3 regions of the Pelotomaculum isophthalicicum JI genome follow, and region 3 is predicted to be linked to each of the others. Evidence: riboswitches for the same ligand, from Rfam matches in the RefSeq annotation. Region 3 holds a riboswitch; each other region holds the start of a gene.
What was found. A riboswitch is a leader RNA that binds a small molecule or an ion and turns the genes downstream of it on or off. The one in region 3 is predicted to bind molybdenum cofactor.
Positions count from the first base shown of each region.

Region 1: another riboswitch for molybdenum cofactor. It lies ahead of L7E55_RS14370 (DUF7948 domain-containing protein); the one in region 3 lies ahead of L7E55_RS11700 (FN3 associated domain-containing protein).
Region 2: another riboswitch for molybdenum cofactor. It lies ahead of L7E55_RS13840 (hydrogenase small subunit); the one in region 3 lies ahead of L7E55_RS11700 (FN3 associated domain-containing protein).

Region 1 is NZ_JAKOAV010000033.1:11,265-15,751, forward strand. It holds gene L7E55_RS14365 (fibronectin type III domain-containing protein) at 1-1,103, shown strand, start outside; molybdenum cofactor riboswitch at 1,334-1,476, shown strand; gene L7E55_RS14370 (DUF7948 domain-containing protein) at 1,693-4,487, shown strand, end outside.
Region 2 is NZ_JAKOAV010000030.1:28,867-33,353, reverse strand. It holds gene hypE (hydrogenase expression/formation protein HypE) at 1-1,019, shown strand, start outside; gene L7E55_RS13845 (HyaD/HybD family hydrogenase maturation endopeptidase) at 1,039-1,524, shown strand; molybdenum cofactor riboswitch at 1,569-1,685, shown strand; gene L7E55_RS13840 (hydrogenase small subunit) at 1,865-2,857, shown strand; gene L7E55_RS13835 (nickel-dependent hydrogenase large subunit) at 2,896-4,341, shown strand; gene L7E55_RS13830 (sigma-54 interaction domain-containing protein) at 4,428-4,487, opposite strand, start outside.
Region 3 is NZ_JAKOAV010000022.1:19,265-23,751, forward strand. It holds gene L7E55_RS11690 (DUF5305 family protein) at 1-484, shown strand, start outside; gene L7E55_RS11695 (chitobiase/beta-hexosaminidase C-terminal domain-containing protein) at 621-1,226, shown strand; molybdenum cofactor riboswitch at 1,534-1,656, shown strand; gene L7E55_RS11700 (FN3 associated domain-containing protein) at 1,652-3,397, shown strand; gene L7E55_RS11705 (MotA/TolQ/ExbB proton channel family protein) at 3,394-4,065, shown strand; gene L7E55_RS11710 (DUF2149 domain-containing protein) at 4,025-4,342, shown strand; gene L7E55_RS11715 (hypothetical protein) at 4,328-4,487, opposite strand, start outside.

The DNA.
Region 1 (4,487 bases), on a different contig from region 3:
TCAGTAAGCAATCAGTTAACACCAATGAATTTGATTCGAGCCAGTTTATAGTTACAAGGCAATATGACAGCTCTAACCCGTCGTTCAGTTACTCCAAGAATTCGGGAAGCGGCTGCAGCGGTATTAGCGACAGCAACCTCAACAAGGGGACGACCGTAACCCTGACCTTTGATAACGCGCTGGCTTTCAACGAGCTTTACGACGTGACGATCAAAGCGGCTACCGTTGCTGACGACAATCTTTTGACCCTGGGCAACTACCGGAACAGGAGCGACTTCACCTTCACTTTCAGGACTCCTTTAAACGTCACTCCTGCAAATGACAATGCTTTCAGTGATAGTGTTGCGCCAGTTGTCACCTACACTGTGGGCACCTCAAACGTGCCTTATGAGCCCAACGTGGGCGTCATTTTTGACCGGCCCGTCAACTCCACCACTGCCGCCACCTTATTAAGTTTAAGTGATCCCAACGGCCTGGTGGCAAACTATAAAAAAGGCGGTACGGCAGTTGTCTATGACGACACTATCGATGCCTACGCCGTTTCAGGTGCCGAGAATTACAAGCCATTTGCCAATACCGCGAACACCTTCTTCTTCTTCCCCGAGACGGTCCAGGGCAATACCAATACCTGCTATAACCGGGATTATTCCGCCGGCACCCACAGCTATACCCTGGACGTGCCGCCTGTCACTGACATAAGCGGCAATTCCTGGACCCATGCCCAAATAACCAACAACCAGCTCAGTTTCAGCTCACTTAGCAACGACCTCCCCGCCTGGTTGGACAACAGGCCCACGGTTGATACTCCAACCAGCACCACGCTGACAGTGCACTGGAACGCCAGCGGCATCACCAATTCTAGCGCAACCGAAGCGTATGACGTCTACTATTCCACCAACCAGTGGACGGGCTTTACGAAACTTAATGTAAGTGACATCACCGGTACCGCTCCTTTCTCATTCGTGGCCGGGGACACTTCGGATAATAGTGCATATGAGCTAAGCCCTCTTACCACTTATTACTTCCGAGTCGTGCCCAAGAATACCACCTACACCCTTGAAGCGGGTTTTTCCGCGGCCGGATCAGGTGCTACGACCTCTTAAAATCAGGTGAAATGAGCTGTTATTCTCAGCCCCGGCCGTCAGACCGGGGTTTTCCTACCTAGACAAATTTTTTTAAGCGGGTAGGAATTTGTTCCACAATGTAGAATATCATGGTATATGTTCATAGAACCAGATCAGTATCATATCATCCGAGTAACCCGCCTGTGGCTATTTGACTTATGACATACTGGTTTATTGCTTTTCAACCAATGTTTACCGGAAACTAACAATTTCATACCACCACCCGAGTCTACCCGCCTGTGGCTATTTGGCACATTATCCTTGGCTTTAAGGGCTATGGCGGCTGACCGATAGGGTATACCTTGAAAAGGGTATGCCTCCCAGTGCGGAAAGGGTCTAGTGCCAGTTATCTTCAACGGCTGTGTGCGTTTTCCGTACACGGCTGTTTTTTGTTTGCGGGAGATTGACTAGAGATTTTTTTGGGGGGGGTGATAGTTGGGTAAACCATGATGTAGATGCCGGATTTAGCCAGGAGCGATTTGAACAGGAAAATTCATCGGAAGATTCGTAAAAGTCATCGGTTATTTTGCCCGGCGGCAACACCATTAGCAAAGGAAGTGATATCATTTTGCGCTTCAGAAAATTAATTATTGGTTTGTTAACCGCGGCGCTGCTCTGCCTAGGTGGGACCTTCGCTCTGGCGGGTAGCGCCGTAACAGCCGCGGCCGGCGGCGCTACCCCGGAGATGCAGGCGAAAATGGCCTCCGTCCAAGTGCCCTTCTTGCCAAACGAGGGCCAGATTAAAGACGAGCGAGTTAAGTTTTACGCCGGCACTTTCGCTGGAACCGTCTTTGTCACTAATGACGGCCTAACTTACGCCTTGCCCAAAGGTGAAGACGGTGGCTGGGCGGTAAGAGAGGAGTTTGCCGGGGCCAGGGCGCTGGCGCCGGCCCCGGTGGGAGAACCGGGCGCCTCCGTCAACTACTACCTCGGCGACGACAGCGGCAAGTGGCGGACCAACCTGCCGTCTTACGGCATGATCACCCTGGGCGAGGTTTACGACAAGATCAGCGTGAACCTTAAAGCTCACGGCGACAACGTGGAGAAAATCTTTACCGTGGCCCCCGGCGGCGACCCTGCCGCCATCGCGGTTAAAGTTACCGGCGCGGACAAGCTCACCGTCAATGACCGGGGCGAGCTGGAGCTGTCCACAAAATTAGGCACGGTCGAAATGACCCGCCCGTCCGCCTACCAGGAAATCGGCGGGCAGCGCGTTGAAGTTAATGTCGCTTACGTGGTAAACGGCGGCAGTTACGGCTTTGAACTAGGCGAGTATAACCGCGCCTGTCCCCTGGTGATCGACCCGCTGCTGGGTTCCACCTTCCTGGGCGGCAGCGGGGCGGAAACGGGCTACTGCATCGCCCTGGACAAGTACGGGTACGTCTACGTGGCGGGCACCACCAAGTCGCCGACCTTCCCGGGCGCGTCGCAGGGTTTCGGGAATACACAAATAGACACCGCCAACGGTGACATGTTCGTGGCCAAAATGAGCCCCGACCTCACCCGGCTCCTCGCGGCCACCTATCTGGGCGGGAGCGCTGCCGATTCAATTAATAATACCGGCAATTGCCTGGCGGTCGCCCCGTCGGGCGAAGTCTACCTGACCGGGTACACCATGTCGCCCGACTTTCCCCACCCGGGCGGGGCATATCAAGGTTACGTTGACACGCATTCATCCAGCGACATTTTCGTTGCCAGGCTGAGCGGCGACCTCTCCCAGCTCAAGTCTGCCACCTATTTGGGGGGCGCTGACAATGACCGGCCAAACGCCATTGGTATAGACAGCCAGGGCAACGTCTTCGTGGCCGGGACAACGTACATGGACGGGAATTTACCCACCACCTCCAGCGCCTACCAGCAGGCGCACAAAGCAACCACCGCGATTACCGACGGGTTCATCTCCAAGTTTAGCCCCGACCTGTCCGAACTACGCGCCTCCACCTACCTGGGCGGCGCGGCCGCAACTACCATATATTGCATGTCCATCGACAGCAGCGACAATGTCTACGTGGCAGGAAATACTGTATATAACGCGTCAAAAAACTTGCCGGTCACCCCGGGCGCTTATAACCAGGTAAAAAACACAAATGCCAACCTCCAGAGTTTTGTATCCGAGTTGGATAACAATCTGGCCAACCTCCTGGCCTCCACCTACCTCGGCACCGGTAGCGGCGGCGAAACCCTCGTTTCAATTGCCCTGGGCAAGGACGCCGGCGGGAACACGGTGGTATACGCCGGCGGATATACGACAGAAACTGATTTTGTCTCCGCCGGCCCTGGCTACGCCTCAGCCTACCAGACGGGCAGCAACGGCGTCAATGAGATGTTCATCGCCGAGCTGAACGGCGGCCTGACCCAGCGGCTCGCCGCGACCTATCTCGGCACGAGCGTCGCCGATACACTGAGGAAAATAGTTTTGGATTCCGGTGGCAATTTATATATTGAAGGTACTTCTTCGAGTCCTAGTTCCTACCCGTGCTCTGCTGGGGCCTACAGCACGGCTAGAAACGGCACCAGCGGCACCGACATCGTCATCAGCAGGATGAAGGGCGACCTGACCAGGACGGCCAGCGACCCGTCAGGCCTGCTCGCCTCCACATACTTCGGGGGGGCCAACAGCAATGATACACCCTATGACATGACGCTGGACGCCTGGGGCAACGTCTACCTGACCGGGTTGCCCGCCGCCAGCGGCTTCCCGATTACTACCGGCGCATGCCAACCTTCGCTTAGCGGCGCCAGTGACGCCTTCGTTGCCAAGTTCACCGGGGACCTGACTCATGACGGTCCTGCCGACACCACCGCGCCCGTCTGGGTTGACGGAGGTTCGCTGACCGTTTCCAACGTGACTTACAGCGGGCTCACCCTGACCTGGACTCCCGCCTCGGATAACGTGGGGGTGACCGGCTATCAGATTTACCAGGACGGCGCGGTGGCCTATACCGTGAGCAGCGCGACGTATACGCAGGCGGGCGGCCTGGTGCAATACAACCTCACTGGCCTGAACAGCAGCGCCACTTACAACTTCAGGGTGGAAGCCGTCGACGCCGGCAACAACTGGAGCACCGGCGGGCCGACAGCCAATGCCTCGACCCCGGCCGAGCCCGATACCACCCCACCTTACTGGACTAACGGCAGCTTGACGCCTTCCGGCATTACCAAAAACAGTGTGTCCCTGACCTGGTCTGACGCCCAGGATAACGTGGGAGTGGCGGGCTACCAGATCATCGGCAGCGGTAGCGTTGTCGCTACCGTCTACGGGGACACGACATATAACATCACCGGCCTGACTGCAAGCACTCCATACACTTTCCGAGTGCAGGCGTTCGACGCGTTGGGCAATTATAGCACCGACGGTCCCAG
Region 2 (4,487 bases), on a different contig from region 3:
TGGCTGAAGAAAAAGACAAGGACATCGTTTTGCTGTCCCACGGAGACGGGGGACTGCTTACCCATCAACTCTTGCAGGATTTTTTCTTACGGTATTTCAAAAATGACTTGCTCGACAGTTTAACTGACGCGGCTGTTTTTTCCTCGGAGCCGGGACGGATGGCGATCAGCACCGACGCGTTTGTGGTGGATCCGGTCTTTTTCCCGGGCGGCGACATCGGCAAGCTGGCTGTTTGCGGCACAATTAACGATTTGGCGGTAAGCGGGGCGCAACCGCTTTACCTGACTGCATCTTTTGTTATTGAAGAAGGTTTTCCATTCGCCGATTTGGAGAAAATAATCGCCTCCATGGCGAACACCTGCCGTGTAGCCGGCGTGCAAATAATCGCCGGAGACACTAAAGTCGTGGGCCGTGGTCAGGCGGACAAGGTATATATTACGACTACCGGAGTTGGTTACTTGCTGCCCGGGGCTAACTTGGGCTACCAGCGACTGGAGCCCGGCGACAAGGTGCTGGTTAACGGCTGCCTGGGCAATCACGGCCTAGCTATTTTACTGCAGCGGGAGGCGCTTGGCCTGGACAGCCAGATTATCAGCGACTGCGCCCCTCTAAGCATTATGACTACAGAAATTCTTAAAAGGTTTAAAGGGATTAAGCTGATGCGCGATTTAACCAGGGGGGGCCTGGCGACCAACGCGAAAGAAATTGCCATGTCTTCCGGAGTGGATTTCTGGCTGGATGAAGCAGCCTTGCCGGTGGAGGACAGTGTTAAAGGGATTACGGAACTACTGGGGCTGGATCCCCTCTACCTGGCTAACGAGGGTAAGTTTCTCATAGTCGTGGCGGCGGAAGAGGCAGGTGAGCTCTTGAGATATCTGAGAGAAGATTGGTCGGCGGAGTATGCCTGCCAGATCGGCGATATTCAGGCTGGAAAAGGAAATGTCTATTTGCGGACCGCGCTGGGAGGCGCCAGACAGCTAAATATGATGGCGGGCGCGCCCCTGCCGCGTATCTGTTAATGGGGAAGGGTTGTGTTTTATGCCCGGGGAGGAAAAAAGGGTTGTTGTAATAGGTGTGGGCAATTTACTGCTCGGTGATGATGGAGCAGGCATTCACGCGATTAACGAGCTGAAAAAAGATTCATTCCCCGCCTGCGTAAAAATAGTGGACGGCGGGACGGCGGGTATTGACTTGCTGTATTGGCTGGAAGACGCCGGCTATGCCGTTATTATCGACTGCCTGGAAGCCGGTGAGGAGCCGGGCGCTATATTTCGCATACCTGCTGAGGAAATAGCCTTTGACTCTTCTGATCAAATTATCTCCTTACATGATTTGAATCTGCAAGAGGTGTTACATATAGCGAATCAGCTGGGAAAGTTGCCGCCAACAATCATTTACGGTATCCAACCAGGGGAAATTACATTTAATGATCAACTTTCCCATGCAGTCAACAAAGCCTTGCCTTCTCTGATAAATTCAATAAAAAAGGAAATTAATCAGGCGATAAAATTTTTTTATAAATAAAAAGGAAAATAAACTTTTTTATCGAAATAAAAATACAGCTTAATCTATAGCTTATTCTCCGAGCCAGGTGACCTTAGCCTGTGGTATGGATGCCTGACCGGCGGGTATACCGGGAAACCGGTACGCCTCCCATCGTGGAAAGGAGAGCACAGTTTAGATGTCATGTTTATAAATGAGCAAGGACGATCATTTATAAGCACGAGAACTTTGCCCTTTTTTCAGGAAGGCAAAGTTTTTATTATATTCTATTGGATAAAGACATTATTACCATCTTTGGGCGGGGGGTGCGTAAATCCCATTTCTAAGAGTTATTATTACCATATTAAGGAGGGAGTAAGATTTGGGTTTAACACGGCGTGAATTTATTAAGCTCTGCATGACTTCGGCAGCCGGAGCAAGTCTAATCACTTTGCTGGGGCCCGATCTCGAAGAAACTCTGGCTTTTGCGGCTGACGGCAAACCTCCGGTAATCTGGTTGCAAGGCGCCAGTTGCACGGGGTGCTCTATTTCGTTGCTAAACAGTGTCGAACCGGCGATTGAAAAGGTGCTTCTCGACGTTATCAGCTTAAGGTATCATCCTAATGTTATGGCCGGGTCAGGTCATCTTTGCGCGGAAGTATTGGAGGAAGCGGCGTCAAAATTAAATAATCAGTTTATCCTGGTAATTGAAGGCGGCATTCCCACCAAGGAGAAAGGGGCTTACTGCACCATCGCGGAAAAAAATAATAAAGAATTAACCATGCTGTCAGCCGTGACTACCCTTGGCAAGGCAGCCAGCGCCGTGATTGCAGCCGGCAATTGCGCCTCGTTCGGCGGCATACCCGCCGCGGCGCCCAATCCTACCGGGGTGGTGGGTGTAAATCAGGTGGTTAAAGATAAACCTGTCATTAATCTTTCCTTATGTCCGATGCATCCCGACCATTTCCTGGGCACGGTTGTTTACGTGTTGAAATACGGCCAAATTCCGGAATTGGACAAGTTTGGGCGCCCCAAGATGTTCTATCCTGAACCGATTCACGATAATTGTTTCCGGCGGCAGTATTTTGATGTTGGCAAATTCGCCCAGTATATTGGTGATGAAGGGTGTCTGGCTTATTTGGGCTGCAAGGGTTTTGTGGCCACCTCGGACTGCTATAAGCGGGGCTGGAACAATAATGTGAACTGGTGCATAAAGGCCGGGGCTCCTTGTCAGGCTTGTTCAGAACCTACTTTTCCTGACCAAAGCGCGCCTTTCTATGGCGTGTATCCCCTGACCAACAAAGAAAAGGTTACTTACGCACCGGTTGTGCCTAACCTGAAAATAGAGTTTCCGGAAAAGAAGAAAACTAGTTAGTTAAAGTAATTCTAGTTGATAGGGGTGAAAAATATAAAGTGGCACAACAAATTATTATTGATCCGGTAACCCGGATTGAAGGACACCTGAAGATTGAAGTGGAAGTAGATGGCGGAAAAGTTATTGACGCCAAATCAAGCGGGACTTTATTCAGGGGCTTGGAATTAATTTTAAAAGGGCGCGATCCTCGCGATGCCTGTCATATTATGCAGCGGATTTGCGGAGTTTGTCCGATTGCCCACGGCACGGCCTCGATGCTGTGTCTTGATGACGCTTTTGGCGTGAAGCCGCCGACAAACGGCAGGATCGTCCGCAATTTAATCCAAGGGGCAAATTATTTGCAATCCCATGTGCTGCATTTTTACCACCTGGCGGCTTTGGATTATGTCAAGGGGCCTGAAACGGCGCCCTTTATCCCGCGTTATGAAGGCGATTACCGCTTGCCTCAAGATATTAACGACCTGGCGGTGCAGCATTATATCAAGGCTTTGGACATCCGTAAAAAAGCGCAAGAGATGCTGGCTATCTTTGGGGCAAAAATGCCTCACGTCACAGTGTTTACCGCGGGCGGAGTGACTGAAGTCGTGACGGCCGAAAAAATCGCCCAGTTCAGACAGTACCTGCGTGAAATAACCTCTTTTGTGGATGACGTGTATATCCCGGATGTGCTCGCGGTGGCGAAGATTTATGGCGATGACGGGTTCAGCATCGGGACAGGCTGTAAAAACATGCTGGCTTATGGCGGCATCAAACTGACCGATGAAGACGATCCGGACGGGCAAAAACAGTTGTTTAAGCGTGGCCGCTATATCAACGGTCAGTTTTTACCGCTTGACAAGACTAAAATAACTGAAGAGGTAAAATATTCCTGGTTCAAAGATGGAACTGGAAAATATCCTGGAGAAGGAGTAACCGAACCGGCTCCCGGAAAGAAGGGCGCGTACTCCTGGTTAAAGGCGCCTCGTTATGAAGGAACGCCGTATGAGGTGGGACCATTGGCCCGCCAGATTGTAAATAAGCAAAAAGACGTTATTGGTTTGGGAGACAAGGGATTTTCGGTTCTTGGACGGCATTTCGCGCGCGCTTTGGAAGCCACCCAGGTTGCCCACGCCATGCCCGAGTGGTTGGATCAACTGGTGCCCGGACAGCCGACCTTCGCGCCGTTTAACATACCTAAAGAAGGATCTGGCGTAGGATTGCACGAGGCTCCGCGCGGCGCTCTGGGACACTGGATTACCATTAAAGACCACAAGATTGATAATTACCAGGCAGTTGTGCCGACTACCTGGAATGGTGGTCCCAGGGATGACAAGGGGCAACGCGGTCCGATAGAAGAGGCTTTGGTAGGCGCCCCGGTCAAAGACCCGGACAATCCGATTGAGTTGGTGCGCATAGTCCGCGCCTTTGACCCCTGCATTGCCTGTGCTGTGCATGTTCTGGAAGTGAAAGGCGTTTCAAAAGAAGTAAAAAGCTTTAGAATATAAAATAGTAATAAGGTATGAGTGATGAAAAAGGCGTCTGGTTTTTCCATACGCCTTTTTCAATGAACATGAGCCGCATTGGAGTTACTTCATAGTAACTCCAACTTTTTATATAAAGTTGACCGGCTGATACCCAATATTTTTGCTGT
Region 3 (4,487 bases):
CGGGCAAATCAAGGATCAGATAGCCCCGACCCTGGTGGTGCCGCTGGTCCGGAAAGCTTTTGAGATCGGCGGGGAGCCGGTTAAAGAAAAGCCCGGCGCCATCAGCGCGACCAGGTCCGTGCCGGCCCAAACCGACCGGAAAAAGGCCGCCCTGTACGGCGCGGCCGCCGGCCTCAGCGCCGTCATCCTGGCCCTGCTGCTCCGGTTCACCGGCGGAAGCGCGGGGCGGACCGATCCCCTGGAGGCCAGGTTCAGGCGAATTGTTAAAAAATACGGCTACCGCATGGCCGTCATCGAGGGAGAGATCCCTGGCGAACGCGGGAACGCGATCCCGGTCCGGTCCGTGGACGACCTGGCGCTGATTGCCGACGAGCTGAACAAGCCCGTCATGTACCGGCCGCTTTCGGAAACCGATAATATGGCGACGTTTTATGTCTTCGACGAGCCAAAGTTGTTTGTTTATGAATTAAAAAAGGAGGGATAATTAAAATGTTAATAGTCAAAAAAAACTGGTTTTACAAGGTTTGCCTGACCGTCCTGGGCGCGCTGCTGAGTTCAGCCTGACCGCGCCCGCGCCGGCCCTGGCCGCGTCGACCGAGGTACAGATCGACGGAAACGGGGTGACGAATCCCACTACCTTCACCGTGGCCCAACTCCAGGCCTATGTGAACAGAATTGAAGTGCTCACCACCCAACCTAGTCAATGGGATAGCTCCATTCAGGCTAGTCCGGCCAGCGGGCCGCCCCCGGCCAACGGCCAGGTGGCGCTGTCCATACCCGGTACCCCAGACAACGGGCTGGAAGACACGGACAAGATTTACTATACCACTGACGGCAGCACCCCGACCCTGAACAGCCCGATCTATAACTGGATTGGCAGCAGATGGTGGTATGACCACCCAGGTCTGAACACAATCAATCACCCGATCACCGTCAGCACTACCGGTAAAACAGCGATCAAGGCCGTCAGGATCGGACCCCCCGGCCAAAACAACCAAAACGGAAAAACGAACAGCGATGTGCAAACCTTCGTCTACACCAACCGCGCCAAGGGGGATATCGACTACGACGGCTACATCGATGTCACAGACCTGGGGATAATGATCGACATTATCAGTGCCGAGTATACCCCCAATGATTTTGAGATTTACGCCGCTGATCTCGACTCCGACGGCTACGTTGACGTCACGGATTACGGCATGCTTATAGACTTGATCTCGGGCTAGCGGATTTCCGGCTTTCAACGTTACCCGTCCGGTATGCTACCCACCCCCTTCACCCGGGGGTGTTTTTTGTCCAAATACAGCATGGTTTAGTTTGAGTTATCTAATAGATTATTATTGGGTTAATTTATTAGATAAGTATAACCCGAGGGCTAGACAGGAGTAGTTATAAATTAAATGAAAGCGTGGCTTAACCGGAGTTCTACTGTTATCTTCTAAACCGGTCTAAACCTATTTGTAGAAATTTTATCCTTTTGTGGTAATGATGGTTTACGCTATGTTTGTTAAAATATAATATCGTTCTGGACATCCACAGTGTAACATCCTAGTCTGCCCGCCTGTGGCCTCGCGCGGCTATGGCGGCTGACCGGCAGGGCCGGCCCGGAAACAGGCCTGCCTCCCAGTGCGGAAAGGGTTGTTTGCCTGCTGTGCACAACGGCTGGACGCGTTTTCCGCGCCCGGCTGTTTTTGTTTTGTCAATTTCTGGCGATAAGGGGAGTATGATCACGCCGGCAGTTAAAAATATATGGCTCTGTAAGCTCTTTGTGAAATTACTGGTATTGCTGCTGCTCGTAGGCTTATCCAACCTGATGGCGCCCATGGCGGCCCTGGCCGATCAGTCGGACTCGGTGGAGATCACCGGGGACGGAGTGACTGCCCCCGTGACCTTGACCCTGTCCCAGCTCGAGGGCATGAAACAATACGAGCACGTGTACAGTGTGATCAACACCTGGCCTACCAAAAAGTGGTACATAGGGAAAGGTGTCAAGCTGAGGGACCTGCTCGCCCTGGCGGGGATGACAGAAGAGGCCAGGCTGATCAGATTTGTGTCGAACGACGGGTACGAAGTGACGCTTACAGTTAAGGAGTTGTTCAAAGACAAGCGCTATTATTTCTCGCGCTTAATGGACAACCATGCCAGCGACGGGAGCGTTCCAGGCTCTCCGGAGGGCGCGCGGGAGGTGGAGCCGATCCTTGCCCTGATCAGCAGCGAGGGCAGTGACAACCCCGCCGAAATGAACGACCGGGACGCGCTGCTGCTGCTCATCGGGCAGCGGGCGGTTACCGAGCAGAACAATAACTTGTTTTTAAAATATGTGGCTAAAATCGAGGTGCTTACCGACGCCCCACCCAAATGGGACAGCCCGAAGGCGAGCGTGGCCGGCGGAGAGGTGCCCGCGGGGACCAAGATCGAGCTCAGCAATAAGCACAATGACGCGGACAAGGTGTATTACACCACGGACGGCAGCATCCCGACCATTAACAGCCCGATGTACAACAAGAGCGCAAAGCGGTGGTGGCCGCTGCGGCCGGACGATTTGGACAGCGTCAACCGGCCCATCGAGATTAAAAAGGACACGGTGATCAAGGCCGTCACCATCGGTCCCGGCAAAGAGGACAGCGACGTTGTAACCTTTACCTATAAAGCTGATCTCACGGGCAAAGCGGCGGACCCGGCGAAGAGGCCGGCCGGGCCGCCCACCAAGATCACCCTCGACCAGGACACGGCCAGTCTCAAAGTCGGTAACACCATTGAGTTGGTGGCGAGCATAGAACCATACAACACCATGGACCACGACGTGACCTGGAGTTCCAGCGACACCAGGGTGGCCACGGTCGACGGCAACGGCCTGGTGACGGTGGTCGGCCCCGGCACGGCCACCATCACCGCGAGGACTGTGGCCGGGAACCTGTCGGCTTCCTGCGTCGTGCATGGTCAAAGCCTGACTAACGCAGGTTCTCAGCAGAGCGGGTCGCGGGAGATGCCCAAAAAAGCGCCAGTGCCGGAGAGTGGACGGCGTTCCCCGGCGGAAAATGAGATTATCGCCACCAACCGGCAGAGCCCGGCGGAGAAAAAGGCGGCTGCCGGCGATTCGACAACTGCCGATAGGCAGCCGGAGATACCTGCCGAACAGCCGGTGCCGGAAGCCAACCGGCAGTACCTGGCGGAAAAAAAGGAAGTTGCCGCCGCTTCAACTACCGGCGGTGTCACCCCGGAGCAGCCGGATGTACAACCCTGGCGTGTTTTCGAGATGTCGGCCGATGATATACCCTTGAAGTTACAGGAGGAGGCAGATATACAGGACGGTTACGCGGCGGTTGTGTTTCTACTCCTGTTTCTAACCGGCGCGATTAAGAGGTACTTGGAATACGCAAAGGAGGTAGCTAGGTGACAATATCTGTGTTAACCCCGTTGAAAGATACAATGCATGTCATCTCGTCGGCTTTACTAATGCCTACCGTCGCGGTCCTGCTGCTGTTACTGGCCTTTACCGTGATTGAACTGGGCGGCCTGCTTGTGGAAACCCTCATGGAGCGGCGCCGGGCACGGGTAAGGGTGCCGGAGTTGGTTGACGCCTTTCAGGGGAAAGAAGCCGTTCAGATCATGGACGAGATCGAAAATAGCCGGTTGTTCCGGCGCCAGAAAGCGGCTCTGGGCGAGTTGATCAAGCACCGCCATTTGCCCGCCACCTCCCTGCAGGCCCTGGCCCGCCGGCTGCTTGCCGGCGAGGAACTGCATTACGCCGGGATCACCAACAGGACCGACCTGGTGGCCCGCCTGGGGCCCATGTTCGGGTTGATGGCCACTCTGATTCCACTGGGGCCGGGCATGATCGCCCTGGGCCAGGGCGACACCAGGACCCTGGCCGACTCCCTGCTCACCGCCTTTGACGCCACGGTGACCGGCCTGGCCGCCGCCGGCATCGCCTTTGCCATCTCCCGGCTGCGCAAAAGGTGGTATGAGGATTACTTGAGTTCACTTGAGGCCTTGCTGGAAAGCTTACTGGAGGTGTTCGCCCGTGGACGGGGGACTGAGAAGCAGGAGACGCGGAACGCCTGAGGAGGTCAATCCCATGGATGGCGCCATCAACATTGTGGACGCCATGCTGGTGTTTGCCTGCGGGCTGATGCTCTCCCTGGTCATGCACTGGAATGTCGACCTGGGCCGAATAGGTGAGCGCGTCAACCTGGAGCGCGGCCGCGAGGTTTTGCAAGATCCGGAAATACGGGACGATCTGATCGAAACCGAAGAGGGCCGGGGCAGGCTTTATGAAAAGATGGGCACGGTTTACAAAGACCCTGCCACGGGGCAGTTGTTCATGTTAACCAACCAGTAGAACAAGTGAAAGGGGTATCTGCTCAATGCAAATTGTTAAACAGAAATGGTTTCGCGGGCTTATGGCGACTATTCTGGGAGCGCTGCTGCTGGCCGGCGCGTTAAGCCTGGTGGCGCCGCCGGCGGCCCTGGCCGATCCCTCGACC